One region of the Sinorhizobium sp. M4_45 genome, then DNA from elsewhere that is predicted to be linked to it. Evidence: predicted binding sites of a transcription regulator. Region 1 holds the regulator's gene; each other region holds the start of a gene.
The links. The regulator LexA, encoded in region 1, represses DNA repair genes until DNA is damaged. The targets are predictions, from matches to a motif close to TGTTCNNNNTGTGTTCNG.

Region 2: CN933_RS18105 (ATP-dependent helicase) is a predicted target of LexA. The motif match lies at 2,998-3,015, and genes of this name have one in related genera.
Region 3: uvrA (excinuclease ABC subunit UvrA) is a predicted target of LexA. The motif match lies at 4,986-5,003, and genes of this name have one in related genera.
Region 4: CN933_RS02285 (ATP-dependent helicase) is a predicted target of LexA. The motif match lies at 2,184-2,201, and genes of this name have one in related genera.

What each region holds. Positions count from the first base shown of each region.
Region 1 covers NZ_NWVE01000001.1:1,089,057-1,096,350, forward strand. The annotation lists gene CN933_RS05555 (membrane protein) at 1-153, shown strand, start outside; gene CN933_RS05560 (hypothetical protein) at 202-549, opposite strand; gene CN933_RS05565 (calcium-binding protein) at 946-2,025, shown strand; tRNA gene CN933_RS05570 (tRNA-Cys) at 2,073-2,146, opposite strand; gene lexA (transcriptional repressor LexA) at 2,366-3,082, opposite strand; gene CN933_RS05580 (hypothetical protein) at 3,305-3,469, opposite strand; tRNA gene CN933_RS05585 (tRNA-Ala) at 3,662-3,737, opposite strand; tRNA gene CN933_RS05590 (tRNA-Ser) at 4,006-4,095, opposite strand; gene CN933_RS05595 (hypothetical protein) at 4,290-4,502, opposite strand; gene CN933_RS05600 (septal ring lytic transglycosylase RlpA family protein) at 4,954-5,997, shown strand; gene CN933_RS05605 (D-alanyl-D-alanine carboxypeptidase family protein) at 6,054-7,208, shown strand; gene tmk (dTMP kinase) at 7,266-7,294, shown strand, end outside.
Region 2 covers NZ_NWVE01000006.1:188,144-195,437, forward strand. The annotation lists gene CN933_RS18090 (GGDEF domain-containing protein) at 1-844, opposite strand, end outside; gene CN933_RS18095 (aminoglycoside adenylyltransferase family protein) at 1,319-2,095, shown strand; gene CN933_RS18100 (glutathione S-transferase family protein) at 2,258-2,908, shown strand; gene CN933_RS18105 (ATP-dependent helicase) at 3,059-5,122, shown strand; gene CN933_RS18110 (ion channel) at 5,423-5,863, shown strand; gene CN933_RS18115 (LysR family transcriptional regulator) at 6,002-6,889, opposite strand; gene CN933_RS18120 (SDR family oxidoreductase) at 6,989-7,294, shown strand, end outside.
Region 3 covers NZ_NWVE01000012.1:46,929-54,222, reverse strand. The annotation lists gene CN933_RS26655 (vitamin B12-dependent ribonucleotide reductase) at 1-360, opposite strand, end outside; gene CN933_RS26650 (DUF72 domain-containing protein) at 1,035-1,838, opposite strand; gene uvrA (excinuclease ABC subunit UvrA) at 1,938-4,859, opposite strand; gene CN933_RS26640 (single-stranded DNA-binding protein) at 5,146-5,670, shown strand; gene CN933_RS26635 (MarC family protein) at 5,737-6,366, opposite strand; gene gyrA (DNA gyrase subunit A) at 6,653-7,294, shown strand, end outside.
Region 4 covers NZ_NWVE01000001.1:476,387-483,680, reverse strand. The annotation lists gene CN933_RS02300 (efflux RND transporter periplasmic adaptor subunit) at 1-551, opposite strand, end outside; gene CN933_RS02295 (cyclase family protein) at 872-1,693, shown strand; gene CN933_RS02290 (carboxymuconolactone decarboxylase family protein) at 1,710-2,120, shown strand; gene CN933_RS02285 (ATP-dependent helicase) at 2,244-4,796, shown strand; gene CN933_RS02280 (GNAT family N-acetyltransferase) at 4,850-5,311, opposite strand; gene CN933_RS02275 (phosphoribosyltransferase) at 5,394-6,083, opposite strand; gene CN933_RS02270 (GGDEF domain-containing protein) at 6,206-7,294, shown strand, end outside.

The DNA.
Region 1 (7,294 bases):
CTCGGTTTTCTGCCCATCCTGGGCTTCTGGATGGTTCCTCTGGGCCTGCTCGTGCTTTCGCACGATATTCCCTCGATGCGCCGACGGCGGCGCAAGCTGGCCGTATGGTGGGCCCGATGGCGCAGCAAGCCGAACTCGTCCGGCAGATCCTGAGAGGTGGGCCTCGCGAAGAGTTCCGCCAGCATCCGGATGCAGCGCATTTCAGTCGGCGGAATTGCGCGGCTTTCGACGTCGTTTGGGCAGGAGGGCGACAATGACGCAGGCGAGGACCAAAGCGACCGGCCAGAAATCGGTGGCCTGGTCCCAACTCCACCTCCACATTTCATAGCCCTCCAGGTGAGGCGGCGGCAGCTTTGCGCTGATCTCGAAATCACGTTTCTCGCGGCCGTGGAAGTGTCCGATGGCGAAGGCGAGGCCGATGATCAGCGCCAGCCTTCTCGGCGCAATCGCCATGAACAGGAGGGCGACGACTGCTGCAATACAGAAGCCCTCGACCACATGCCCGAGCCAGTCGAAGTGGCGCTGAATGTAGCCCCAAGGAATATCCATCACGTCGCGCTTCGAGTGCCGCCTCCCGATGAGGCCGGCCGAGGGACCGCTATATCACAACCGCCGATCACGAGACCACACGATCCTCGAGGTTTCGCCCTTCGCGGACGTCTTCGGGAGCGTGGGCGAGCTCGTCCTTCTTCCAGTATCCGGGCGCTGAGTGTGGTCGCAAAGTACAACTTGTAGTTAATCCAAAGTGGTCAATAGACAGGAACATCACGTTCGGCAACATTGGAGCGCTTTCAGGAAAAGGGTGTAACGGTCTTCCGTAGGAAGTCCGTATTTTCATAGCGTTAGCTCGTCACTCCGACGGGGCCCGACGAAGTCGGCGCCGCGAAGGCCGTCCGGGTTTCCCAAGACGAGCATCGCTTACTGTACAGCACTGTGGAGAGAAAAATGGCGCATCTGATCGGTGGCATCGCCCCTTGGCTCGGGCTGGACAACCACATCTTCGGAACGAACGATCCGGACATTATCTTCGGAGACCCGTTCACGACCGGCAATAGCCTGGGAGTCTCCGAAATCGGCGGCTTCCTGTCTTCGGGGCAGGGTGGCCGCGACAGCCTTGACGGCCTTGGGGGCAACGACACGCTCTTCGGCGACGCTTGGACGATCTCCAATCAGGGGCGTGGTGGCGACGACCAGCTCGACGGCGGCGCCGGCGACGACACGCTGTACGGCGATGCCTTCCAGATCGATGCGATTGATTCCGCTATCGTCGCCGGAGGGAATGATCGTCTCTCGGGCGGCAAAGGCAACGATACACTCTATGGCGATGGCTACAATTGCCTCAGAGGACGTGGTGGAGACGACTGGCTCGACGGCGGCGCCGGAGACGATACTCTCTCGGGCGACGCTTTCTCCCTGGGCGATTTTTTCGTTGGCGGGAACGATCGACTCCAGGGCGGAGAGGGCCATGACAAGCTCTACGGCGATGGCCTCGACCAGGGCGTCGTGGAATCCGGGATTGGCGGGAACGACCACCTCTATGGTGATTCGGGCAATGACTTTCTCGTTGGAGACATTCTTTTCTCACGTGGCGGCAGTGGCGGCGACGACCTGCTCGACGGAGGCAAAGGCAATGACGTCCTGTATGGCGATGCAGAGGTCGGCGTGGACACCGCGGGTGGGAACGACCTCTTGATCGGCGGCACCGGTAACGATCAGCTCTGGGGCGATGGTCGACTGACCGCAGCCTTCGCGGTCGAGACCGGTGCCGATCAGTTCCTGTTTTCACGAAACAGTGGTCGGGATGAGATCTTCGACTTTGAATTGGACAAGGACGTCATCCAAATCGCTGGCTATGGCTACGACGACTTCGCTGATTTTTTGCCCAACATCGGCAACGATGCTGACGGGAACGCTGTCCTGCAGTTGAATGGTACCGTCGATCAGGTCACTCTGATCGGCATCCACGCCGCCGACCTCAGCGCTGCCAACTTCGTCTTTGCGGGCGCGGATTTCGCCTTCGTCTGACGGAGGTAAGATTTGTCGGCAACAAAGCTGAATAGCGGTGGATTTTTTGGAGGCCTCGCCCGGAATTGAACCGGGGTACAAGGATTTGCAGTCCTCTGCGTCACCACTCCGCCACGAGGCCTCTACGATTTGCGATTTTTCAAATCGTGGCGCGGATTTAGAATGATTGCCCGCAATCCGCAAGAGGGTACATTTGGAATAGGGTCTTTTTTATTCTGTATAAATAGGGCTTCGGTTCTGTGGAGGCGTGGCCATAGCGCCCCAAGGCGCAATGGCCCCACTTCTAACGCTTTGAAATTGCGTACTTCCGTGGGAAACACCTGCACACCTGGTCGGGAGGCTAGTGGTACCGCCGGATGAGGCCGACAAGCCTGCCTTGGATCTTGACCCGATCCGGACCGAATATCCGCGTCTCGTAAGCCGGATTGGCGGCTTCGAGCGCAATTGAGGCGCCCTTGCGACGGAAACGCTTCAGAGTTGCTTCCTCGTCGTCGATCAGGGCGACGACGATATCCCCGGGGGTGGCAGTGCTTCCGTTCCGGATGATCACCGTATCGCCATCGAGGATGCCGGCCTCGATCATCGAATCACCCTTGATCTCGAGAGCGTAGTGCTCGCCGCTGCCGATCATTTCGACCGGTACGGAAATATCGTGCATGTTGTTCTGGATTGCGGAAATCGGCACGCCGGCGGCAATGCGGCCCATGACCGGAACAGCGACCGACGCGATCTCGGCCGGGGGCGCCGGTTTCGGTGCGGGGGGCGGGGCCGCAGGCTTGCCCAGACTGCCTTCGATCACGCTCGGCGAAAAGCCGCGGCGGACCTGCGAAACACCGGCATAGGCCTCCGGCAGCTTGATGACTTCGAGGGCTCGAGCGCGATTCGGTAGCCGGCGAATGAACCCGCGCTCTTCGAGTGCGGTGATCAGACGATGGATGCCCGATTTGGAGGCAAGGTCGAGGGCATCTTTCATCTCGTCGAAGGACGGCGGAACCCCGGATTCCTTCATTCGTTCATGAATGAACAGAAGCAATTCCTGTTGCTTGCGGGTCAGCATGGCGTCACTCCAGAATCGCGAAACAAATCAAGAACAGAACCTATCTGTTCCATATGTGTTCCGCAAGTGCCTAAAATTCCGTGAATACCGCTTGCTGCTGAATGCCTGCCCGCTTCCGATCCGGCGTGTCGTTGGCGATCGCTCGGAATGTCGGGGCAGGGGGCGATACGCTCTCGCATGTTTGGCTTACAGCGGCCGCCCCAGTCGCTCGCCTATGCCATGCTAATAGGCAAGCCGCAGTCCGCCCGGCGTAAGAACGTCGAATTCAGGCTCGGGATAGGGCCCGTACCACTGGGTATAGGTCGTGTTGGTCGAGCCTGTGCTGGCGCACCCCGAAAGGGCGAAGAGGGAAAAAATTACGGCTGCCACCAAAGATTTAACAGGCATGTTTTTCTCCACTCGCGGGAGTTGCCCAGACCTCGAACGGGTCAGACTAAAACTTTCTCTCAAATCAGCTTTTTTGGCAAGCGCGCCGAGCCGCGGCATCGCCCGGGCTCTGGCAACCTGACGTCCGGCATCGGTGGAAGTTACCTCAGGTAAGACCTGTCACCTAGGTGTCCGGGTTGGACAAGAGGGGAATGGTGGAGTCGAAGGGAGTCGAACCCTCGACCTCCGCAGTGCGATTGCGGCGCTCTCCCAACTGAGCTACGACCCCACTGGTCACTCGTTGTATAAGATTTTTCGGCCCCGCGCGCCAGTGCATTCCGTCTTCCGGCTTCACCCTTGCTGCCCGGTAGGGCACGCTGCAATTCATCCACCCGAATATCGCCCCTTCGCGATGGAGTCCCAAAGCAGCTTCTTCCGCTCCGGCAGGTGACGCAAAGCGTCGGAAGGGCAGGGCAGCCACGAGCCTTGCGGGTGGGGAAGACGGCCATCAGTGACGAGAAGCTGGGAATTCCGGCGTGCCCGGATCAATTCTGAAATGGCGGAAGAGGTGGGATTCGAACCCACGGTGCGCTTTCACGCACGCCGGTTTTCAAGACCGGTGCCTTAAACCGCTCGGCCACTCTTCCGGGTGATTGCGGAGCTTCGTGAAATTCGTTTCCGAGTTCTCGATTGACCGGCGATCGCTACCGGGTTTGCTGCCCATTCACCAACGGCTGGCTTTTTAGCAGCTTTGATCACAGCGTCAACTTGCTCTGGAGCATTTGCTTGCATTCGAGGCGTGCCGCGCCGCATACGCCCGTGGCACGGTTGTGGGCTATCGTCACGGGCGGAGTCCGCTGTCCGGCGCCGCAGGCGGACTTTCGTCGCCTGCCCGGGCGACGTAGGCCGCGACGTCCCGGCTTCTGCCGTCCAGGAGCGCCGCTCCGGCAAGCAGATAAACGGCAATCGCCAACATCGACAGGAGCATTATGCCTAAGGGCAGGCCGGTTGCCGCCCGTCGCTCCGGCGGCCCATAATCGTATCTGTCGTCCATTGCGATATCCTCTCGGACGTTGGGCCGGAGCACGGGGCAGCACGCCAACCGGGGACGGAGCCTCAGAGTTGCACCGACGGGAAGCTTCGGCCAGCTCTGAGGCCGCCGCACCCCGCGGCCGACGAGCCGCGTGGGTGCTTATTGCGATATGTGTCGGCAGGGGAACCCGGCAACGGGTTTCGGACCTTTGGCGCGCTCTATCGGACTATGGTCCAGCGGCTCATTTACGTTCCGTAAACCATAGCGAGCGTTTTTTAGCGTCCGTTCGTCCTCCGGTTCGCAATTTCGCCTTGTTGTTGTCATGATTGTTCGGCTGTTCCGTTTCGGGACGGCGAAGTTCTCGCGGGGGAACTACTGCACGATTGCGACGATCGTTGCGCGTTCGGTCGGATGCGTGAGCGCTGCAGGAGCGGATTTCGGGTGCGGCTTTGCGAATGATCTTGTGGGACAGATGACATCCAATAACGGTGCGGCATATCTTGTGAGGGGGCTCCGTCTCGCAGCGGTTCCGTTGCTTTGCGCGGTGCTTGCGGCCTGCGGATCGACGACGTCGAGCGTCAAGAAGACCAAGTCGCGGAGCAAGGAATACTTCGCCGAGTCCGTCTATGGCGTCAAAGCCAGCCCCAGAGTCGCTACCGGAAACAACATTCCCAAGGGCGGTGGCCGCTACCAGGTAGGCAAACCCTATCAGGTCAAAGGCAAGTGGTATCAGCCGAAGGAGGATTTCGGCTACAACAAGAGCGGGATGGCCTCCTGGTACGGGTCTGCCTTCCATGGCCGGCTGACGGCCAATGGCGAGGTCTATGACAAGCATCACCTTTCGGCCGCTCACCCGACGTTTCCGCTGCCGAGCTATGCGCGCGTGACCAACCTGGAGAACGGCACGTCCGTCATCGTGCGTGTCAATGATCGCGGCCCCTATGAATACGGCCGGATCATCGACGTCTCTTCGAAAACCGCCGACCTGCTGGACATCAAGCGCAAGGGAAGCGCCAATGTTCGCGTTCAATATGTCGGTCGTGCGCCGCTCGAAGGCAATGACATGCCCTACCTCATGGCTTCGTACGTCAGGAAGGGCGACCGTGGCCCGAGCGTTATGCCGGAAGGGCAGATCGCCTCAGGCGTTATGGTGGCTTCCAACGAGCCGCTGCGCGACATGGTTCCGAATCTCCGCGCCGTTCCGGTTCCGAACAGATCGACGCTCGATGCCGGCGTGCCGGTGAACGCGCTCGCAAAGCCGGCGCAGGCCTCGGCGGCACCAAGCGCCTTCGACGAATTCGTCGTTCTGCCGCAGATCGGCCCCATGCCGACGTCGCGCCCGCAATTGATCCCGCTGCCGGATGGCAGCATGGCCTATGCTGCGGCCTATGTCGAAGTTCGCGTCAGCGACAAGCCGTCGCCCTTCGAGGCGATCATGGTCGATCGCAACCCGCTGACCCCCGATTCCATTCTCGCCTATGCGAAGCGCCAGTACCGAAACGCCGACTCGCGCTGACGCCGGTTGAAGAGGGCTTTCCGCGCTGATATGCCCATGCAGAACCGGAGTTTCTCATGCGCATGAAGTGGCTTGCGGTCGTAGGTTTCCTCGCGGCCATCGTTTCGGGGCAAGCGGTCGCGCAGACGCCCGCCTTCGACACCAAAGCGAAGCAGATCTATCTCGTCGATGCCGAGACAGGCACAGTGCTCTTTTCACGCGACGAGGATGCACCCGTCCCGCCTGCCTCGCTCGCCAAACTCATGGCGATGGAGGTGGTTTTCGAAGCCTTGGATAAGGGCGACCTGACGTCCGAGACGAGTTTCGAGGTTTCTGAACATGCGTGGCGTACAGGCGGGGCCCCCTCCGGCACTGCAACGATGTTCGCCGCGATCAAATCCAGGATTCGCGTTGCCGATCTCATCCAGGGCGCAACGGTGCAACTCGCCAACGATGCGTGCATTGTCCTGGCTGAGGGAATGGCTGGCAGCGAGGCTGCTTTTGCCGAACTGATGACCAAGCGGGCCCGCGAGCTGGGGCTGCCGGTCGCCACATTCAGGAATGCCACGGGGCTGCCGCATCCGGAAAACAAGATCACGATGCGCGAACTCGTCGCCCTTACGCGGCACCTGTACGAGGCGCACCCGAATTACTATCGGCTCTATTCGCAGCCGGAATTCGAGTGGAACAAGATCCTTCAGCGCAACAAGAACCCTCTGATCGCCGCGAATGTCGGCGTCGATGGATTGGCGACCGGCTTTGCGGAGGGTTTCGGCTTCTCGCTCGCCGTCTCGATGCAACGGGGCGACCGCCGGGTCTTTCTCGCGATGGGGGGCCTCGAGAGCGAAAAGGAGAGAATCGACGAGAGCCGCAGGGTCCTGGATTGGGCGATGACCGCTTTCGAGAAACGGCGCATTTTCGCAGATGGTGAAACCATCGGAGAGGCGAGCGTCTACGGCGGTGCGGATTCCCGGGTGGCGCTCGTGGCGGGCGGCCCGGTCGACGTTCTGCTGCCGGTAAAAAATCCCGAACGGCTGACGGCACGCATCGTCTACAAATGGCCGCTCAACGCACCCGTCGCTGCCGGTCAGCAGGTCGGCGTCGTCAAGCTCTGGAACGGGGACAAGCTGCTGCGGGAAGTTCCCGTGAAGACGGCGAGGGCGGTCGAGTCCGGAACGCTCACGAGCCGGGCGCTCGACGCGCTGCAGGAACTGCTGTTCTTCTGGCTGTGACAAATGCGCTTTGCGACGGTTCCTTCCGCGGGACCGATCGGCTAAACAGAGACGATAATGCACGCCGATCCGGGAATTGAAGTGTC
Region 2 (7,294 bases), on a different contig from region 1:
GCCGCTCCGCGCCTGCGCTCCAGAGACGACTGAGGGTTTCCATCATCCAGCGCCTGTTGGCGATCCCGGTCAGGGGATCGGTCTTTGCAAGGCGCTCCAGCCGGGCATTGGCGTCGGCCAGCTCCGCCACCCGCCGCATGTCGCGAAGTTCGAGAAGGAAGGTCTTCTGGGCCAGGATCGTTATCGTGCGTCGGGCAACGACGGTCGCAATAATACCGCTCGCAAAGAACAGCGTTCCAGCTACGGCGCTGCCCCTCTCAAGCATGGGATTCTGCAACTGAAAGATCAGGTAGAGGCCGAGCGCGAAAGAGGCGACCGCCACCGTCCAGGCCAAAGGAACTGCGAAAATGATGATGGCGGTGATGGCGACGAACAGCATGATGTTAAGGTGCCGTTCATGGAATTCCCCACCCGCGCTCACGCCCACCAGCGCGACCGAAAGGAGGATGAGGAACAGGCCTGCTAGCAGGGACATCCTTTGCAGCCGGACGCCGCGCGGTTTTCGCCAGACATAGGCGGTGGCCAGCGCCGCGGGCGGCAGAATGCAGGCCGGCGGAAGCATCGAAAGCACGACCGCCTTCGGAAGCAGGATCGCGTTGAGACCCAGCGTCAGCACGTCCAGCAAGGTCACCCATATCATCCACGCGCGAATGATCTTGGCCGTACGCGACCACGAACGCTCCTGGAACAGGCGACCGAGCTCACCTCTAAGACGAATGTCACGCGTGCGGCCCGTGAGAAGGCGCTCGACTTCGGCCATGACGGCCGAATTGCGCGGCTGATACCGCATCTCCGGGGAGGCGCTCACGCGACCGGCACCAACTGCGCTTTCCTGAAGCTCCATCCTTGCCCATCTAGGGGAGCACCTCCTGCCGGCAAGATCATCCGTGCATGAACTTCCGAGTTGCAGCGGGGCCGCGGGCTCCTGTGCTGCAAGATCGTGAATACCCGGGCGCGCTCAGGCATTTCCCGCCGTCGTCTTGAAGTCGAATAGCTTTTGAGTGTTCTGGCGCAGAAGGGCCGTGTCATCCCGCTGATCGGCCCGCGCTCGCTTTCCGAGCTCAACCACAGCCTCGACGCTTTCTCAATTGCGCTTTCCCCATGTGACGTCCAGTGGCTGCGAGATGGCGACCCGGGCCGGTCGAGCGCTGCCTGAAGGTCTGCTCGCACTAAAAGCTGGCTTGTATCGGTTCAAGAGCTTGATACGCTCGCTGCAATATTCTAGCGCGTTTCACTGTTTCATTGGACCAGTGAAACGCTCTAACACTCTGAAACTGCGCACTTCTCCCGGTAGTACTTACATAAATCGAGCCGAGCCATGCGAGCGGACAGACAGCAGATTGACGAGGCACTGGCAGCGACAGAATCCATCCGCAGCATCCTTCGAGACGCGCTCCTTGCGGTTTATCTGCATGGATCGGCAGTTTCGGGTGGCTTGCGACCGCAGAGTGACGTCGACCTCCTCGCGATCGTCGACTGCCCCATGGCTGACGAACAGCGTCGTGATCTTCTGGCGGCTTTGCTGCGAATGTCCGGCCGGCATCCCCGTCCGGTCGGGGAGCCCCGCTGCATCGAACTGATGGTGTTTCTGCGGGCAGATATTGCCGCACCGAATTTTCCTGCTCGGGCTGAATTCATCTATGGCGAATGGCTGCGGGACACCTTCGAATGCGGAGGTCTCCCCCTACCTGTGTCCGACCCGGAAAACACGCTTGTGCTGGCCCAGGCGCGACAAGAGGCCGTTCCACTGTTCGGCCCCGATGCAAAGGAGCTTCTGCCCTCGCTTCCGCCGGAACAAATACGCCGCGCAATGCGCGATGCACTCCCCTCATTGGGCGACAGTTTACAGGGGGACGAGCGGAATGTGTTGCTAACCCTTGCGCGCATGTGGCGTACATCGGCCATCGGTGACTTCATCACCAAGGATGCTGCAGCGACATGGGCAGCGAGCCAGATGCCGGACGAGGAAGCTGATATGCTGATCTACGCGCGTGAGGCCTATCTGGGCAAGGTCAAGGACGACTGGCAAGATCGGCAGACTGCTTGCGAGCGGACGGCAGCATTTCTGCGCCAGCGGGTCTCGGAACTCCTGTGACGCTTTGGGGCGGAAGCTGCCAGGAAGCGTCTTCCGCTTAGCAGCGGCAGGAACGCACCATCGCGCTGTATCTGAATCGGCCGCGAGGATTACCTCGCGCATGGGGTGTCGGAATCGCGTTCGGCCGGTCGTCTTGAAGACGGACAAGCGATGGAGAGCAGCATGACTATTACCATTACCGCCTTTGAGCGGTCGCCCGATGGCGGCCAGGGTATGGCGCGTGACATGCGCGTTCGCTGGGCGCTCGAAGAAGTGGGCCAGCCTTACGACGTTCGTCTTCTTTCGTTCAAGGCGATGAAGGAACCCGCGCATCTCGCGCTTCATCCATTCGGGCAGATTCCGACCTATGAAGAAGGCGATCTCGCTTTGTTCGAGTCGGGGGCGATCGTGTTCCATATCGCTGAGCGCCATGCGGGCCTGCTGCCGGACGATGCGCATGCCCGGGCGCGCGCGATCACATGGATGTTTGCCGCCCTCAACACGGTGGAGCCGCCGATCGTCGATCGCGAGGTCGCCGAGTATCTGGAAGGCGACGAGACCTGGTACGAGCGGCGTCTGCCCTTCATCGACGAACGCATCCGCAGGCGGCTGGGCGAACTTTCCGGCCGACTGGGCAATGCGGACTGGATCGACGGAGCGTTCAGCGCCGCTGACCTCCTGATGGTGACGGTGCTGCGGAGATTGGAAGGATCGGGGATACTGGAGGAATATCCGAACCTCTGCCCCTATGTGGCCCGCGGCAAAGCGCGGCCCGCATACAAGCGCGCTTTCGACGCTCAGCTGGCGGTTTTCACCGCCGCACCGACCGGCTGACAAAGGTCCGCGCCGGCCGTTTGATTACAAGCGGCAATGTCCGAGCGAATCCGGGACGTCCCACTTTCCAACGGGCGATCGGGCTTGTATGTTCCCCCTCCGTTCTTAAGGCCGCGGCCGGATATCAAAGAGCTCATCGAGGGGAAGTAAATGGCGACGGCGGCGTATCTGGAGAAACTGAACGAGAGACAGCGCTGCGCCGTCGAATATGGTATCGGAGCAGGAGAAGACGCCCGGACAGGCCCGCTTTTGATCATCGCGGGCGCGGGCTCCGGGAAGACCAACACCCTGGCTCATCGCGTTGCTCACCTGATCGTTAACGGCGCCGATCCGCGCCGCATTCTCCTGATGACCTTCTCGCGAAGGGCCGCGGCCGAGATGTCGCGCCGCGTCGGGCGCATCTGCGCACAGGTGCTCGGTCCCAGTTCCGCAACGACGACCGACGCTCTTTCATGGGCGGGCACATTTCACGGTATCGGCGCACGGCTGCTGAGAATCTATGCCGAACAGATCGGGCTGAATGCGGAGTTCACCATTCACGACCGCGAGGACAGCGCCGACCTGATCAACCTCATGCGGCACGAACTCGGCTTTTCGAAGATGGAAAGCCGGTTTCCGGCCAAGGGCACCTGTCTGGCGATCTATTCGCGGGCAGTCAACGCGGAAATGCCGCTGAACGAAGTGCTCCGCACTTGGTACCCGTGGGTGTCCGGCTGGGAACAGCAGTTGAAGGAGCTGTTTGCCGGCTATGTCGAGGCCAAGCAGGCGCAGAACGTCCTCGACTACGACGACCTGCTTCTCTATTGGGCGCAGATGGTCAGCGATCCCTCCCTGGCCGACGATATCGGCAACCGCTTCGACCATGTCCTCGTCGACGAATATCAGGATACCAACAGACTCCAGTCCTCAGTGCTGCTGGCCCTGAAGCCCGGCGGGCGCGGCCTGACGGTCGTCGGCGACGACGCGCAGTCGATCTACTCGTTCCGGGCGGCGACGGTCCGCAACATTCTGGATTTTCCGAAGCAGTTCTCGCCGCCGGCCGAGATCGTCACGCTCGACCGCAACTACCGTTCGACCCAGCCGATCCTCGCGGCCGCCAACGGGGTCATCGATCTGGCGCGGGAACGCTTCACCAAGAACCTCTGGACGGATCGCGAGTCGGCTGAACGTCCGAAGCTGCTGACGGTGAGGGACGAGGCCGATCAGGCGAACTGCATCGTCGAGCAGGTGCTTGCCAATCGCGAATCCGGAATGCTCCTCAAACAGCAGGCCGTCCTCTTCCGCACCTCGAGCCACAGCGGCCCCCTCGAAGTGGAACTGACCCGCCGCAACATCCCCTTCGTAAAGTTCGGAGGACTGAAGTTCCTCGACAGCGCTCACGTGAAGGACATGCTGGCTGTCCTGCGCTTTGCACAGAACCCCCGTGACCGCGTCGCAGGCTTCCGGCTCCTGCAGATGCTGCCGGGCGTCGGCCCGCAGACCGCAGGCAAGATCCTGGACACGATCGCAACCGACCCCGAGCCGTTGATGGCGCTTGGGGAAGTCCCCGCCCCGCCGAGGAGCGGCTCGGACTGGCTGTCCCTGATCGAGTTGCTGCAGGCCCTGCGCAAACCCGCATGGCCGATGGAAATCGAGATTGCGCGGATATGGTACGAACCGCATCTCGAACGAATACACGAGGATGCCGAAACGCGCCGGGCCGACCTCGTGCAACTCGAGCAGATCGCCGCCGGTTATCAGAGCCGCGAGCGCTTTCTCACCGAGCTGACGCTCGATCCGCCGGACGCGACGAGCGACCAGGCCGGCGTACCGCTGCTCGACGAGGACTATCTGATCCTGTCGACCATCCATTCGGCCAAGGGGCAGGAATGGCGCTCCGTCTTCATGCTCAACGTCGTCGACGGTTGCATTCCGTCAGATCTGGCCACAGGCACCAGCCACGAGCTGGAAGAGGAGCGGCGACTTCTCTATGTCGGCATGACGCGCGCCAAGGACAGTTTGACGCTGATGGTGCCGCAACGCTTCTTCACCGGCGGTCAGCACGCGCAGGGTGACCGCCATGTCTACGCGAGCCGCACACGCTTTATCCCCGCGACATTGCTTCAGTTCTTCGAGAGCGCAACCTGGCCCGTCGCCAGCCCCAATGCCTCCGAGCGCAGCGCAAAGCAGATCCGCATCGATGTCGCGGCCCGGATGCGCACCATGTGGCAGTAGAGTTCAGCAATGCGTGATGGTCATCGCACTGGCTGTCCTCTGGCGGCGCTTCGCAGGGGTTCCTAGTAGAGGAAATAAGGAAATGCTCGACGGACCGCGCCGAATTCCCGCGATGCATTGTCCTGTACTCCCCTATTGCCCACCGTCGGTCTCGGCAACGGCACATTGGGACGGGACCGACAGACCGAAACTCCCAATCCGTACGATGTCCTGCTATGGTGGTTGTACCAGCGTCGCCGAGTCGAGTTGGTGCGTTTGAGGCGCCGATCATACTGCGGCAAGCACAGGGCGAGGTTGATAGTGCCAGGGATTGTGTTGGTCTGCCTGCTTTCCGCCGCACTCATCATCGTGACAAGCGCCACTCATTTTGAAATCATGACCGGCGTAGCGATCCTGCGTCGACGCAAGGTGCTTTCCAAACGAGCTGAAATGGTCGTTTTTCTCGGGTCGGCCTTTATGGCTCACCTCTTCGGCGTCGGCCTTTACGCTCTGGCCTTTGCCTGGATGCATTATCATCCCGAGTTCGGCTCACTCGAAGGACTGTCGGGCTCAAACGCCACAGACTTCTTCTATTTCTCGCTGACCTGCTACAGTACAATGGGCTTCGGCGATGTCTACGCGACAGGCGACATGCGAATTCTCGCCGGTCTGGAAGGTTTGAACGGGCTCGTTCTGATTGCCTGGTCGGCGTCGTTTACTTTCATTGCTGTGGAACGCATCTGGCGCGACGACCGGAAGTAACAGCGGGCCCAAAGATCCGGATGATGAGCCGCGCCGCGTCAATTATCGATTGCGATGATTTGGCAGCCGCATAAAGAAAATATAAGGAGTTCGGGCCGAGCGTGATCATGACCTTCGACGCTGCGCCGGAAGCGTCGGCTATCGCCACCGCCTTATATGCTCGATCAAAGCTCGCATCTTTGGTGCCATGTTGCGGCGCTGAGGGAAATAAAGAAAGAAGCCGGGGAACGGCGGCAGGAAATCCTGCAGCAGCGGAACAAGGTCACCGGTTTCCACGAACGGGCGGAAGGTTTCTTCCGTTGCGAAGGTGATCCCGGCCCCGCAGAGTGCCGAGCGGAGCATGAAGCGCAGGTCATTGGTGGTGATCTGGGGCTCGACCGCCACATCGAAGGGAACACCATTCTCCTCGAATTCCCACCTGTAGGGCGCGACATTCGGCGCTCGCCGCCAGCCTATGCAGCGATGATGGACGAGCTCACGCGGGTGCGCCGGCGTGCCGTGGACTGCAAGATAGGCGGGGGCGGCAACGGCCAGCTCGCGCTGATCGCCCGTCAGCGGCACCGCGATCATGTCCTGCTCGATCACCTCGCCAAGCCTGACGCCCGCGTCGAACCCGGCGGCCACGATGTCGAACTCCTCGTCCGTGACGGTGATGTCTATCGTCACCTTCGGATGGGTCTGAGCAAAGGAAGCGATGAGCGGACCGGAAAGGAATTGCTCGGCGATCGAGGTGACGGCGATCCGCAAAAGACCGCGGGGCTCATCCTCACCCGCTACCCGATCGAGCGCCGCCCCAATATCCGACAAGGGCTGCGACAGAGCCTCGCGCAGACGCTCCCCCGCTCCGGTCAGGCGAACTGAACGCGTGGTGCGGGTGACGAGCGTCGTTCCAAAGGCATCTTCGAGCCGCCGAACTCCCTGGCTGACAGCCGAGCGGGTCACACCGAGGCGATCCGCGGCAGCGCGGAAGTTGTCCTCCTCCGCGACGGCCAGGAAGAGCGGCAGAAGGTTCATGTCTATTTTCATTGTAGAGTACTGCTAACCATTGAGTTCAGTGATCGATGGATACCGGCGACAGTCATTGAAGTCCATCTTCTCCGTGCAAATCAAAGGACGGAGTACAACATGGACAAGGTCATTCTGATCACGGGCGCCTCCAGCGGCATCGGCGAGGGCATCGCTCGGGAGCTTGGCGCCGCGGGTGCGAAAATATTGCTGGGTGCACGCCGCCAGGCCCGTATCGAGGCCGTCGCCGCGGAGATTCGAGACGCAGGAGGAACCGCCCAGGCGCAGGTACTGGACGTGACCGACCGTCACTCCGTGGCGGCCTTTGCGCAGGCCGCGGTCGACAGATGGGGACGCATCGACGTTCTGGTGAACAATGCCGGCGTCATGCCGCTCTCGCCGCTTGCCGCCGTCAAGCTGGACGAG
Region 3 (7,294 bases), on a different contig from region 1:
CCAATAGGCCCAAGTGCCGGCCAGACGATCGAAAACCTGGCGGGCATCGGTTTCGGAACCGTACTGCTCTTCCTTCGGCAGCGCCTTCAGCGCGTCGGCGTCCGGAACCGAGCGCCAGAGGAAGGACGGCACGTCGTTTTCCTCGACGCGCTTCAGTTTTGCCGGCACGCCGGCCTTGCGGAAATATTTCTGGGCGAGAATATCGGCGGCGACCTGCGAGAACTGCGCCGGCACGTCGATATCCGCAAGGCGGAAGACCACGGACCCGTCCGGGTTCTTGATCTCACTCGTCGCCTTGCGGAACTCAATCTCGGCATAGGCGGATTGCCCTGCCTTCGTGAAACGACGCTCGATCTTCATTGTCCCGTCCTTTGTTGCCATGCGCTAAAGCGCAGTTAACCTCGCCCGGCCGCGATGGATCTCGCAGCCAGCCTGAAAATTTCTGTCGATGTGAGGAAACCCAGCTCCTGGGTAACCCTGTATCTTGTGATGATGCTGGCTGCAAACACTAAATATAGTATTAACAGGCTCTTTACGCCAGCTCGAAATGCCGCTTTGGCGACCCAAATTTCGCGCAAAATTCCGCCACTGCAGCCGCTCGGGCTCATTCGCCCGGGCCGCATGTCGGAACCGACGATTTGGGGGTGTGAACCGGCCTCTAAACTTCCCGGTCCGCCGCCGTCGCAACGTGAAATCCATTAACCGTGAATCGCCTCGGGGCGTCAAGGGGTGGTTTGTGACGGAAGTTTGGGCGCTATATCTTGTGTGGGTCGACTGTGGAAAACGGGGACATCGATCAATCCGTTGAAAAACAGGGACTTCCACCGCTTGCCTGCGAAGATGAGCTAGCGGCAGGCCGAAATTCAAATTTTTATGGATGAAAAAGCGGGTAAAAGACGTGGCCCAGCGCTACTCGCGATTGCGAATCAGGTGGGTGTGTGAAGCGGCCCGTTTGGTGATTCGGATGCGGTGATCTTGCTGCCCCTCTGGCCTGCCAGAGGGGCTCAACAACAAGACCTCGGCGATGGCCACGCCTAGGCCACGCGTTTCTGCAGTTCCCTGGCGCCGTTCGGCGCGTTGACCTTGCCTGAGGAGATGAAGAAGGCAAAGACGTCGCGAGGTGCCGTCTCGGGCTTGCGTTCCGACGCAGCTTTCTCCAGGTCGTCCGGCTCACCGCCGGCGGCAAAGGTCTTCAGCCGCTCGGCCCAGCGATCGAGATCCTTCGGCGGATAGCAGGTCTTCACCTCATCGCTGCCCTTCTGCAGCCGTGCATAGACGAAATCACTCGTGACATCGGCGATCATCGGGTAGTCCGCATGCTCGGCGAGAACGACGGCAACCTTGTATTTTTCAATGAGCTTGACGAAGTCCGGAACCTGGAAGCTGGGGTTGCGGACCTCGACCACGTGGCGGAGCTTCAGGCCGTCCTGCTTATCCGGCAGGAGCTTCAAGAATCCCTCGAAATCCTCCGCGTCGAATTTCTTGGTCGGCGCAAACTGCCAGAGAATGGGACCGAGGCGGTCGCCGAGTTCCGTCAGTCCTTGGGTCAGGAACCGCTCCATGGATTCACCGGCTTCGGACAGGACCCTGCGATTGGTCACGAAGCGGCTTGCCTTCAGCGAAAAAATGAAGCCGTCGGGAACCTCCGCCGCCCACTTGGCAAAAGTCGCCGGCTTCTGTGAGCTGTAATAGGTGCCGTTGACCTCGATCGTTCGCAATTCCTTGCCGGCGAATTCGAGCTGCCGCTTCTTCGGAAGATCGTCCGGATAGAAGGCGCCTTCCCAGGGTTCGAAGTTCCATCCGCCGATGCCGATGCGGATTTGTCCCGAATTTGCCATCCTCTTCCTCCTCGATGCTCACTCAGACGCGCAAAACCGCTGTAGCCGGGGCGAATCAGAGACGCCACCCGATTTCACGAGGCGTCCGGCCCGGCCACATCACTCCGCCGCAACTACCTTCTTTACTGGCCGGCGCTCCAGAAGCTCCTTCAGGAACTGGCCGGTATAGGAGCGCTGCTCCTTCACGACCTCTTCCGGCGTCCCCTGCGCAATGACCTCGCCGCCGCCGTCGCCGCCTTCCGGGCCGAAGTCGATGATCCAGTCGGCCGTCTTGATGACTTCGAGATTGTGCTCGATGACCACCACGGAGTTACCCTGATTGACCAGCTCATGCAGAACTTCAAGAAGCTTGGCTACGTCGTGGAAATGCAAGCCTGTTGTCGGCTCGTCGAGAATATAGAGCGTGCGCCCGGTTGAGCGTTTCGACAGTTCCTTGGCGAGCTTGACGCGCTGGGCTTCGCCGCCTGAAAGCGTGTTCGCCTGCTGGCCGATCTTGATATAGCCGAGGCCCACCTGGTTCAGTGTCACCAGCTTGTCGCGCACCGCCGGAACGGCCGCGAAGAACTCGACGCCTTCCTCCACCGTCATGTCGAGCACATCGGCGATCGACTTGCCCTTGAAGTGAACGTCCAGGGTCTCTCGATTGTAGCGCTTGCCGTGACACACGTCGCAGGTGACGTAGACATCCGGCAGGAAGTGCATCTCGATCTTGATGACGCCGTCCCCCTGACAGGCCTCGCAGCGGCCGCCCTTGACGTTGAAGGAGAAGCGGCCCGGCTGGTAGCCGCGCGCCTTTGCTTCCGGCAGCCCGGCGAACCAGTCGCGAATGGGCGTGAAGGCTCCGGTATAGGTCGCCGGGTTGGAGCGCGGCGTGCGGCCGATCGGCGACTGATCGATGTCGATCACCTTGTCGATATGCTCGAAGCCGTCGATCCGGTCGTGTTCGGCCGGATTTTCGCGCGCGCCCATGACGCGGCGGGCGGCAGCCTTGTAGAGCGTCTCGATCAGGAAAGTGGACTTGCCCCCGCCCGATACCCCGGTGACGGCGGTGAAGACACCGAGCGGGATCGATGCGGTCACGTTCTTCAGATTGTTGGCGCGCGCGCCGACGACGGTGACTTCCTTCTTCTTCTTCGGTTTGCGCCGTTCGCCGGGCACGGCAACGGAAAGCTCGCCGGAGAGATATTTCCCCGTCAGCGATTTCGGATTGGACATGATATCGGAAGGGGTCCCTTCCGCAATGACCTCGCCACCGTGAATGCCGGCCGCCGGGCCGATGTCGACGACGTAATCGGCCGTCAGGATCGCATCCTCGTCATGCTCCACGACAATGACCGTGTTGCCGATGTCGCGCAGATGCCTCAGCGTATCCAGGAGGCGGGCATTGTCGCGCTGGTGAAGGCCGATCGAGGGCTCGTCGAGAACATAGAGAACGCCCGTCAACCCTGAGCCGATCTGCGACGCGAGCCGGATGCGCTGGCTTTCTCCGCCCGAAAGCGTCCCGGAATTGCGCGAAAGGCTCAGATATTCGAGGCCGACGTCGTTCAGGAAGCGCAGGCGCTCGCGGATCTCCTTGAGGATGCGCACGGCGATCTCGTTCTGCTTCGTGCTGAGATACTCGGGCAGGACCTCGAACCAGTCGCGTGCGGCGCGAATAGACATATCGGAAACCTCGCCGATATGCAGCGCGTGGATCTTGACGGCAAGCGCTTCCGGCTTCAGCCGGTAACCGGCACAGGCGGGGCAGGGCGCTGCCGACATATAGCGCTCGATCTCCTCGCGCGCCCAGGCGCTGTCGGTCTCTTTCCAGCGGCGTTCGAGATTCGGCACGATGCCCTCGAACGTTTTCGTCGTGTTGTAGGATCGGGCGCCGTCCTGATAGTGGAAGGTGATCTTGTCCTTCGTGCCGTGGAGAATCGCGTCCTGTGCTTCCTCGGAAAGCTCGCTCCAGCGACTGCCGAGCTTGAAGCCGAAAACCGTGCCGAGGGCCTCGAGCGTCTGGTTGTAGTAGGGCGACGTGGATTTCGCCCAGGGTGCGATGGCGCCGTCCCTGAGGGTGCGGTTCGGCTCCGGAACGATCAGCGCCTCGTCGATCTTCTGCTGGCTGCCCAGCCCGTCGCAGGTCGTGCAGGCTCCGAAGGGATTGTTGAAGGAGAAAAGCCGCGGCTCGATCTCGGGAATGGTGAAACCCGAGACGGGACAGGCGAACTTCTCGGAAAACAGCACCCGCTCATGGGTTTCGTTCAGCGACTTGTTGGCCGAGCCGCCGGCGGAGGTCTCTTCCGGAGGCAGGGGGCGGTCGGCGAATTCGGCGATCGCCAAGCCGTCGGCGAGCGTAAGGCAGGTTTCGATACTGTCGGCGAGACGGGTTCCGATATCGGGCCGCACCACGACACGGTCGACGACCACGTCGATGTCGTGCTTGTATTTCTTGTCGAGCGCCGGCACGTCGGCAATCTCGTAAAATTGCCCGTCTACCTTTACGCGCTGGAAGCCCTTCTTCATCAGCTCGGCGAGTTCTTTTCTGTACTCGCCCTTGCGCCCGCGCACGAGCGGGGCCAGCATATAGAGGCGCGTTCCCTCGCCGAACTCCAGCACCCGGTCGACCATCTGGCTGACGGTCTGGCTTTCGATCGGCAGGCCCGTAGCGGGAGAATAGGGCACGCCGACGCGCGCGAAGAGCAGGCGCAGATAGTCGTAGATCTCGGTAACGGTTCCGACAGTCGAGCGTGGGTTGCGCGACGTGGTCTTCTGCTCGATCGAGATCGCCGGCGAGAGCCCGTCGATCTGATCGACGTCGGGCTTCTGCATCATTTCGAGGAACTGGCGCGCATAGGCCGAAAGGCTCTCGACATAGCGCCGCTGGCCCTCGGCGTAGATCGTGTCGAAGGCAAGCGAGGACTTCCCGGAGCCCGAAAGGCCGGTCATCACGATCAGCTTGTTGCGCGGCAGATCAAGGTCGATGCCCTTGAGATTGTGCTCGCGAGCGCCGCGAATGGAGATGGTCTTGAGTTCGCTCATCGGAAGGCCAGCTTTGTATGTCGGTTGAAAGCCCCCTATGTAATGACGGCCGCGCCCATGTCGAGGCGCAATCGGCAAAAGAGGCGGTTCAATTGCGATTCGGTTGACAGGATCATAGAGGAATACTAGAACAAAAAAAGAACAAACTCTGCCATATCCACGCCAAATCAACTGTGGATTATGCGCGATACGGGGCGTATCGGCGGCGGCGGGCCGCTAAGGTGTTCGCACATGAGACATTGGAGAGCCGGCCGAGCGGTCCGGCGGCAGAAACGGGAAAAGCGATATGGCTGGTAGCGTCAACAAGGTGATCTTGATCGGAAACGTCGGGGCCGACCCGGAAATCCGGCGCACGCAGGACGGCCGGCCGATCGCCAACCTCAGAATTGCCACCTCCGAGACCTGGCGCGACCGCAATTCAGGCGAGCGCCGCGAGAAGACGGAGTGGCACACGGTCGTCGTCTTCAACGAAGGCCTCTGCAAGGTCGTCGAACAATATGTGAAGAAAGGCGCCAAGCTCTACATCGAAGGCCAGCTGCAGACGCGCAAGTGGCAGGATCAGACCGGCAATGACCGCTATTCGACCGAGGTCGTCCTTCAGGGCTTCAACTCGACCCTGACGATGCTCGACGGTCGCGGAGGCGAGGGCGGCGGCGCAGGCCGCGGCGGCAGCGACTACGGCGGTGGCGGCTACGAGGAATACGATCAGTCGCGGTCCTCCTCGGGCGGCGCCCGGTCCGGCGGTCAATCGAACCAGCCGAACCAGGGCGGCAACTTCTCGCGCGATCTCGACGACGACATTCCGTTCTGATCGACTGCTCCAGCCAGTCCGAGACCCATCCGGCCCGCTTCGTCGCGGGCCGTTCTCGTTATGCCTTCAGACCTGAAACGCCGAGCGCACGCCGTCCACGACGAATTGAACGGCGAGGGCGGCAAGGATGACGCCGAGGAGGCGGGTAAGGATCGCCCGGCCGGTGACGCCCAGGAACCGGTCGATGCGCTCGGCGATCACCAGCGCCAGGAACAATATGGCCATCGATGCGGCGATGACGACGATGAGCTGCACCCGATCCAATGCCGAGGGAAAGGAGCTGCCGAGAAGGATGGTTGCCGAGATCGCTCCCGGCCCGGCGATCAGGGGCAGTGCGAGAGGGAAGACCGCGATATTGTGAAGGTGGTCCTTCGTGATCGCCGTTTCCCCGGCCTTCTCCTTTCGCTCCTGGCGTTTCTCGAAAATCATCTCGAAAGCGATCCAGAAGAGCAGCATGCCGCCGGCGATCCGGAAGGCGCCGATCGAGATGCCGAGCAGACCGAGGATGCCGTCGCCAAAAAGCGCAAAGGCGGCGAGGATGGAAAAAGCGATGAGCGAGCCGCGGGTCGCGACCTGGAAGCGCTGCTGCCGGCTCAAGCCGACGGTCAGGCTCAGGAAGATCGGCGCAAGGCCGGGCGGATCAAGCGTGACGAGCAGCGTCGTCAGCGCATTGACCAAGAGATCGACATCGAACATCCGTATCCCCTTCCGGATTTCTACCCCGGCTATTCCCGGTGGTGCGGCCCGCATTGTTAGGCAAGCGATGCGAGCTTGGAAAGAGCGGGTAGCCAAGTGCAACGCAATGGCTTAAACCAGCGCCATCCCCGAGGCGCGCAGCTTTCCTTGCGAGCTCCTTTCCTTGCCCTAGAAAAGCCTGTTCCTGCGGCAAAAGACTGTTCAAAACACCGGCCGAAAATTGGCGCTCCGAGCCGCATTCGGCTATAAAAAACCGATTGATTCTGAACAAAGATCGTGATCGCCATTGACTGAGCAAAGCACCCCCGGCGGCGGAAAGAATCCGCCAGGCATCGAGCCGATTTCCATCATCGAGGAAATGCAGCGGTCGTATCTCGATTACGCCATGAGCGTGATCGTGTCGCGCGCGCTTCCCGACGTGCGCGACGGTCTCAAACCCGTTCATCGCCGCATCCTCTACGGGATGAGCGAGCTCGGCATCGACTGGAACAAGAAATACGTAAAATGCGCCCGCGTCACCGGTGACGTGATGGGTAAATACCATCCGCACGGCAACATGGCGATTTACGATGCGCTCGCACGCATGGCGCAGGATTGGTCTCTGCGGCTGCCGCTGATCGACGGCCAGGGCAACTTCGGCTCCGTCGACGGCGATCCGCCGGCGGCAGAGCGTTATACCGAGTGCCGGCTTCAGAAGGCGGCGCATTCGCTGCTGGACGATCTCGACAAGGACACGGTCGATTTCCGCGACAACTACGACGGCACCCTGCACGAGCCCGTCGTCGTCCCGGCAAAGTTCCCGAACCTGCTCGTCAACGGCGCGGGCGGCATCGCCGTCGGCATGGCGACCAATATCCCACCTCATAACCTCGTAGAGGTGATCGACGGCTGTATCGCCCTGATCGACAATCCCGCGATCGAACTGCCG
Region 4 (7,294 bases), 610 kb from region 1:
TCGGCTGCCTGCAGCGCGATCTCGGAGTCACGCACCTCGACGGCCGTCACTGCGCGCGCGGTGCTGAGATTGCGGTAGCGCTCGACCTTCTCCCGGGCACTGTCGCGGGTCAGCCGCGCCTGCTCGGCAGCGATCATCTGGTCGTCGCTGTCGAGGCGCGCGATAACCTGGCCTTCCGTGATCCTGTCGCCCGACTTCACCAGTATTTCCGTGAGATTTCCCGTTGCGGTCGGCGTCACCGTAACCGAGCGGATCGCTTCGCCGTTGCCGATCGCGTTCAGCCTGTCGTTGACGACGGCGCGCTCGGCAGGCTTAACGACGACCAGGGGGGCTTCCGCGAAGCCGCTGCGTCGACCCTGCCCGCGCTCGCCATTGCCCGAACCGCCCCTTGCCCCTTCGCCGTCCTTTGGTCCCGACAACGCATCGATCAACGGTTGCGAAACCCCGATCGCCGCCAAGGTCTCACCCGCGCCGGGCGCAAAGCGCACCCACGCGGCGCCCCCGATGGCGAGGACGACGACGCTGATCGCGAGCTGATTCCAAAAGCGCATTCATGTCTCCAAAAGAAAAGCTCTCCAAAAGAAAAAGCCCTCCAAAAGAAAAGGGCGCTCCAACGAGGCGCGCACCCGATGGAACGTTCCGATTTGCGCTGATTATCGTTGTTTGCAGACGTCCGGGCAATCTCGGAATGGCATCATTACGCAATTGTAACAAAAGCGATTTTGGTGGCGGCATGATGGCCCCTGCGCCCGTCCTGAACCGCACACGCTGGCGGCGGGTCGGCGGCATGTTTACAGCTTGCGTGGCTCGGCTATTCTGTTCGTCGCCGGCGGCTGTTTCGGGCCGGCTCTCGACACGAAGGGAGACGGCAATGTGCGATGCATGCGTCATCGAATCGGTCAAGCAGCGGATGATGTCGCGGCGGAGTTTGCTCCGTGCGGCCGCGGTCGGTACGGCAGGCATTGCCGCCGCCGGCATGGGGATCGCACCTCCGGCGCTTGCCGCCGGCCACGGCAGCGTCACCGATCTCACCCATGAACTTCATGAGGAGTTTCCGACTTTCTTCGGTCAGCAGCAATTCTTCCGGGAGCAGAAGTTCAAATATGCCGAACACAAGTTCAACCTGTTCGAACTTCGGGTGAACGAGCACACCGGCACTCATGTCGACGCGCCGCTGCACTTCTCCGCCGACGGCCTTTCAGTCGCCGAGTTGCCCCTCGACAAGCTGCTCGTGCCGCTCTGCGTCGTCGACATCCGCGAGAAGGCGGCCGCCGATCCGGATGCGCAGCTGACGCCGGACGACATCAAGGCGTGGATTGCGGCCAATGGAGACATTCCCGAAAATGCCTGCGTCGCCATGCTGTCGGGCTGGTCGGATCATCTCGGTACCGACAAGTTCCGCAATGCAGACACGGCCGGTAAGATGCATTTCCCCGGCTTTCACGTGGAAGCAGCCAAGTTCCTGATCGAGGACACGAAGGCAGCCGGCATGGCCGTCGATACCCTCTCGCTCGATCACGGCATTTCGCCCGATTTCGCCACCCATTACGCCTGGCTGCCGGAAGGCCGCTGGGGCCTCGAGGCGGCCGCCAATCTCGACAAGGTGCCGGCCAAGGGCGCGACGCTGGTCCTCGGCGCACCAAAGCACCGTGGCGGCACCGGCGGCCCGGCCCGCGTCTTCGCCCTCGTTTGAAACGCATGGAGTAAGCATGAGCACTGTGGCGCCGCCATCCGGTCCCGAATCCGACCCACGCGTCAAGGCCGTCTTCGACGACATCCGGGCGACTCGGAAATCGGACTTCATCAACAATATGTGGCTCTGGCTCGCCTTCGACCCCGAACTGCTGGAGCGGACCTGGGCGGAGGTCAAGGCGGTAATGGCGACGCCTTCGGCGCTCGACCCGCTGGTGAAGGAAATGCTGTATATCGCGGTTTCCGTGAGCAATGGCTGCGGCTACTGCATTCACTCCCACACCGCCGCCGCAAGGACCAAGGGAATGACGGACGCCGAGCACGCGGATCTCCTGCGCGTCATTTCGCTCGCCGCCAAGACCAACCAGCTGGCGACGGCCCTGCAGGTCCCGGTCGATCCGGTGTTCGACGCGTCCGGCAAAACATAGACGGCGGCATGCCGACCTGAAACATCAGTCTTTCCACAGGCATGCGCGAGCGGGCGAAGGTTCCGGAATAAAAGAAGAACATCCTTTCTGGCCTTTCGGTCCCGAATCACTACATTGGGCCGCATGACCAAAGGTTTTGACGATATTCCCTTTTTCGACGAGGAACCCGCGCCGCGGAAACCCGCGGCCGCCGGCGGCGGCATCGCGGCGCGCGCCATGGCCGCCCGCGACAAGACCCAGCGACCGGACTATGTCTCCGGGCTCAACCCGGAGCAACGGGAGGCAGTCGAGGCGCTGGAAGGTCCGGTGCTCGTGCTCGCCGGCGCCGGCACCGGCAAGACGCGCGTGCTGACGACGCGGATCGCCCATATCCTTTCGACCGGCCGCGCCTATCCCTCGCAGATCCTCGCCGTCACCTTCACCAACAAGGCGGCGCGGGAAATGAAGGAGCGCATCGGCGTGCTCGTCGGCCACGCCGTCGAGGGCATGCCCTGGCTCGGTACCTTCCACTCGATCGGGGTCAAGCTCCTCCGCCGCCATGCCGAACTGGTGGGTTTGCGGTCCGACTTCACCATCCTCGACACCGACGATGTCGTTCGACTTATCAAGCAGCTCATCCAGGCGGAGGGTCTCGACGACAAGCGCTGGCCGGCCAAGCAGTTCGCCGGCATGATCGACACCTGGAAGAACAAGGGCCTGGACCCGTCGCAAATCCCGGAAGGCGATGCCCGCGCCTTTGCCAACGGCAAGGGCCGCGAGCTCTATGCCGCCTACCAGAACCGGCTGCTGACCTTGAATGCCTGCGATTTCGGCGATCTGCTGCTGCATCCGATCCGCATGTTCCGTGCCAATCCGGACGTGCTGAAGGAGTATCACGGCAAGTTCCGCTACATCCTCGTCGACGAGTACCAAGATACCAACACGGCGCAATATATGTGGCTGAGGCTGCTGGCCCAGCGGACGCAGGGTTCCGGGAGGAACAACCCCTCCCCAAGCCCTGCGGCGCCGCAGTCTAGCCCCTCCCCCTCGTGGGGAGCGGTTGGGGAGGGGCATTCCCCTGGCGCCGAAGAGAGAAAGCCCACCGTCAACATTTGCTGCGTCGGCGACGACGACCAGTCGATCTATGGCTGGCGCGGCGCCGAGGTGGACAACATTCTCCGCTTCGAGAAGGATTTCCCCGGCGCCAAGGTCATCAAGCTGGAGCGCAACTACCGCTCGACCGAGCATATCCTCGGCGCGGCGGCGCATCTGATTGCCCATAACGAGGGCCGGCTCGGCAAGACGCTCTTTACCGAACGCACCAATCCCGACGACGAGAAAGTGCATGTTCATGCCGCCTGGGATTCCGAGGAGGAGGCTCGCGCGATCGGCGAAGAGATCGAGCAGCTCCAGCGCAAGAAGCACAACCTTAACGACATATCGATCCTCGTGCGCGCCTCTTTCCAGATGCGCGAGTTCGAAGACCGCTTCGTCACGCTCGGCCTCAACTATCGCGTCATCGGCGGCCCTCGCTTCTATGAGCGGCTCGAAATTCGCGATGCCATGGCCTATTTCCGCCTCGTCTGTCAGCCCGCCGACGATCTCGCCTTCGAGCGGATCGTCAACACGCCGAAGCGTGGCCTCGGCGAGACGACCGTCCGTACCCTGCACGACTATGCCCGGGCCCGCGACATCCCGATGCTGGCCGCGGCGAGCGAGATCGTCGAGACGGACGAATTGAAGCCGAAGGCGCGCAAGGGCCTCTTCGACGTCGTCGCCGATTTCCGCCGCTGGCAGGGTTTGCTCGAATCGACGCCGCACACCGAACTTGCAGAGCAGATCCTCGACGAGAGCGGCTATACCGCCATGTGGCAGGCCGACAAATCGGCCGAAGCGCCCGGGCGCCTGGAAAACCTGAAGGAACTCATCCGTTCGATGGAAGCCTTCGAGTCCATGCGCGGCTTTCTCGAGCACGTCGCCCTCGTGATGGACGCCGAGCAGAACGAGAATATGGACGCCGTCTCCATCATGACGCTGCATTCGGCCAAAGGGCTGGAATTCGACACCGTCTTCCTGCCGGGATGGGAGGAAGGGCTGTTCCCGCATCAGCGCGCCCTGGACGAGGGCGGCCGCGCAGGTCTGGAGGAGGAACGCCGCCTCGCCTATGTCGGAATCACTCGCGCCAAGCGCCGCTGTCATATCTGGTTCGTTTCGAACCGCCGCATCCACGGCCTCTGGCAATCGACGCTTCCCTCACGCTTCCTCGACGAGTTGCCGCTCGCCCATGTGGAAGTCGCCGAACAGGAGGTCTCTTATGGCGGTTACGGTCGCGGCGGTTACGGCCAGTCGCGCTTCGACAAGGCCGATCCCTTCGAGAACAATTATCAGACGCCCGGCTGGAAGCGCGCCCAGCAGCACCGGTCGGACGCCACCCGCGACAACTGGGGCACCCGCTCCGGCCACGCCATCGAACGAATCGGTTACGGCGAATCGGGGCCCCGCACGCGCACCATCGAAGGCGAGCTCGTCGCCAAGTCGACGAGCGCCGAGCCCTCCCGTTTCAATGTCGGCGACCGGGTCTTCCACATCAAGTTCGGCAACGGCAACATCGCGGCGATCGAGGGCAACAAGCTGACGATCGATTTCGACCGCGCCGGGCAGAAGCGTGTGCTGGATGGGTTCGTAGAGCCGGTGTAAGCACTTCAGGGAAAAGGTGTGCAGCGCTTTTCCGTTCTACCCGACCGCAGGCCTCAAAACATCTTTCGATACATGACGAAGCCCGACTTCTCGGCCACCTTGTCGTAGAGCTGCATCGCCGTGTGGTTGGTCTCGTGGGTCAGCCAATAGACGCGCGGCGACCCCGCGCGTTTCGCCGCTTCGTAGACGCCGTTGATAAGCGCCCGGCCGACTCCCTTGCCGCGGCCGGCCTCATCGGTGAAAAGGTCCTGCAGATAGCAATTCGGCTGGATCGACGTCGTGCTGCGGTGGAAAATATAGTGCGTCAATCCGATGAGCCGTCCTTCGCTTTCGGCGACCAGCGCATGCATCGGCTCATAGGCATCGAAGAAGCGCGACCAGGTCATCTGGGTGATGTCGGGAGGGAGCGCCGTTTCACCGGCTCGGCCGTAAAAGGCGTTGTAGCCGTTCCAAAGCGGCAGCCACTGCTCATAGTCGAGGCGCGTTACCGGGCGTATGGCAAGATAGTCGGACATTCTCAATCCCCGTTCGCAAATTCAGGCGCACTACAACTATCTTTGCCGGAAGACTGTGTCACGCCCCAGCGCAAGACCCCGTTTATCCGCCCCTCGCCTGTCTCAACAGCGCGATCACCTCGGCATCCGTGGTCTGCTCGAAATCGTCGTAATAGACGCTGACCGCATGGAAAGGGGTGGGGGTGGCGAGACAGACGAGCCGGTCCACCTCGTCCCGCAGGGCGACGATCGCGCTCTTCGGCGAGACCGGAACGGCGAGCATCAGCGCCGCGGCGCCTGCCTGCCGCAGGGCTTTCGCCGCAGCTTTGGCCGTTCCCCCCGTGGCAATGCCGTCATCGACAATGATGACATTGCGCCCGCTTGGAGAAATTCGCGTCTGATCGCCCAGATAGAGGACACGGCGGCGCGCGAGTTCGAGCCTTTGCCGCTCTGTCTCCGCCTGGACGTACTTCTCGGAAGGACTGACGATACGCATTGCCTCGGCATTGAGGACGACCTGCGGCTCGTCGCTGTCGACCAGCGCTCCGAGACCGAATTCGGGATGACCGGGTGCGCCGATCTTGCGAACGATGAGGAGTTCGAGGGAGGCGGCGAGGGTTCTTGCCACCTCGAAGGCCACCGGTACGCCGCCGCGCGGCAACGCCATCACCAGCGGGTCGGCGAAGTCCGCTTTCTCGGTGAGATGCGCTTCGATGGCGCGAGCAAGCCTTCGACCCGCATCGGCCCTGTCTGCAAAGGGTATGTCTGCAAAGGATATGCCTTCCTGGGCCATGACATCGCTCCCTGAAAAGCGCCGCGACCGATTGCCACAACTATGGAGAGAGTGATCGCTCAAATTGCAGCGAATTTCGCCAGCTTTCGTTAATGCGCCATCGTTACCAATGGCCTTGCATAATGGCTGAAACGCAAGCCGCACTTTATTTTAGCACGACAGGCCGTTTCGAAATGAGCTTTCTCTCCGCCATACCGGTCATCGCCCTTCTTGCCATGCTACCCGTTCTCCTTTCTCTGCGGCCGGTCGCCGCTGTTCGGGAGTTCTCCGCCGGTTGCGCGCTCTCGGCAGCTTCGGCAGGCGCTTTGACGGTCGCGGCGGCGTTGCAGGCGCCGATCGCTGCAATGTTCGGCTATGCGGGTCTTGCCGTTTCCCTCTTCTTCGTCCTACAGGGCCTCCGCTGGTTCCTCGCATCGTCGATGCCGGCATCGCTTTGTCTGGTGCTCGCATTCACGAGCGGCGTGCTCGGCTTCATCATCGCGCTCGGCGGCCATGACAGTCCGGCCGCGGCCCTGATTGTCGTTGCGGGCGTTGTCGCGGCTCCACTTTTCGTCCTTGGTCTGGCCGCAGCCGACCGCTGGCCGAGCGAAAAGCCGGCGATCGGGATCGTAGTCGTCGGCTCCGCCGCCGTGGTTTTCACCGCCCTTGCTCATGTTCTCGGCCCATCGTCGCACGTCGTGCCGGGGCCCCCGGGGCCGCCCGCTTCGATGCTGTTTGATTTCCTGCTCGTCACCATGCGGGTGCTGTGCCTTCCCCTCGTCTTCCTGGCCGTGATCCTTACGATGCAGGCCCGCATCATCGCCGGGTTGAGGGCTATGATCGCACGCGACGGCTTGACCGGTGCGCTGTCGCGCGGGACGCTCATGGAAGAGGGCGAGCGGATCTTCGCCGAGTGCCTGGCACGCCAGGAGCCGGCTGCCTTCCTGCTGCTCGACCTCGATTTCTTCAAACAGATCAACGATCAGTACGGGCACGCCTGCGGCGACATGGCGCTCGCGCATTTTGCCGAAACCGTCTCGGCTTTCCTCGCCGGACGGGGCGTCCTCGGACGGATCGGTGGCGAGGAATTCGGTATCGTCCTGCCGGACCACACGGAAGAGCAGGCAAAGGCGCTGGCGGAGGACATCTGCCGCGTGGTGCGCGAGACGCCTGCCGGCCGCTCGCATCAGCGCATCCGTTTGACCGTGAGCATCGGGATCGCCGCCGCCATT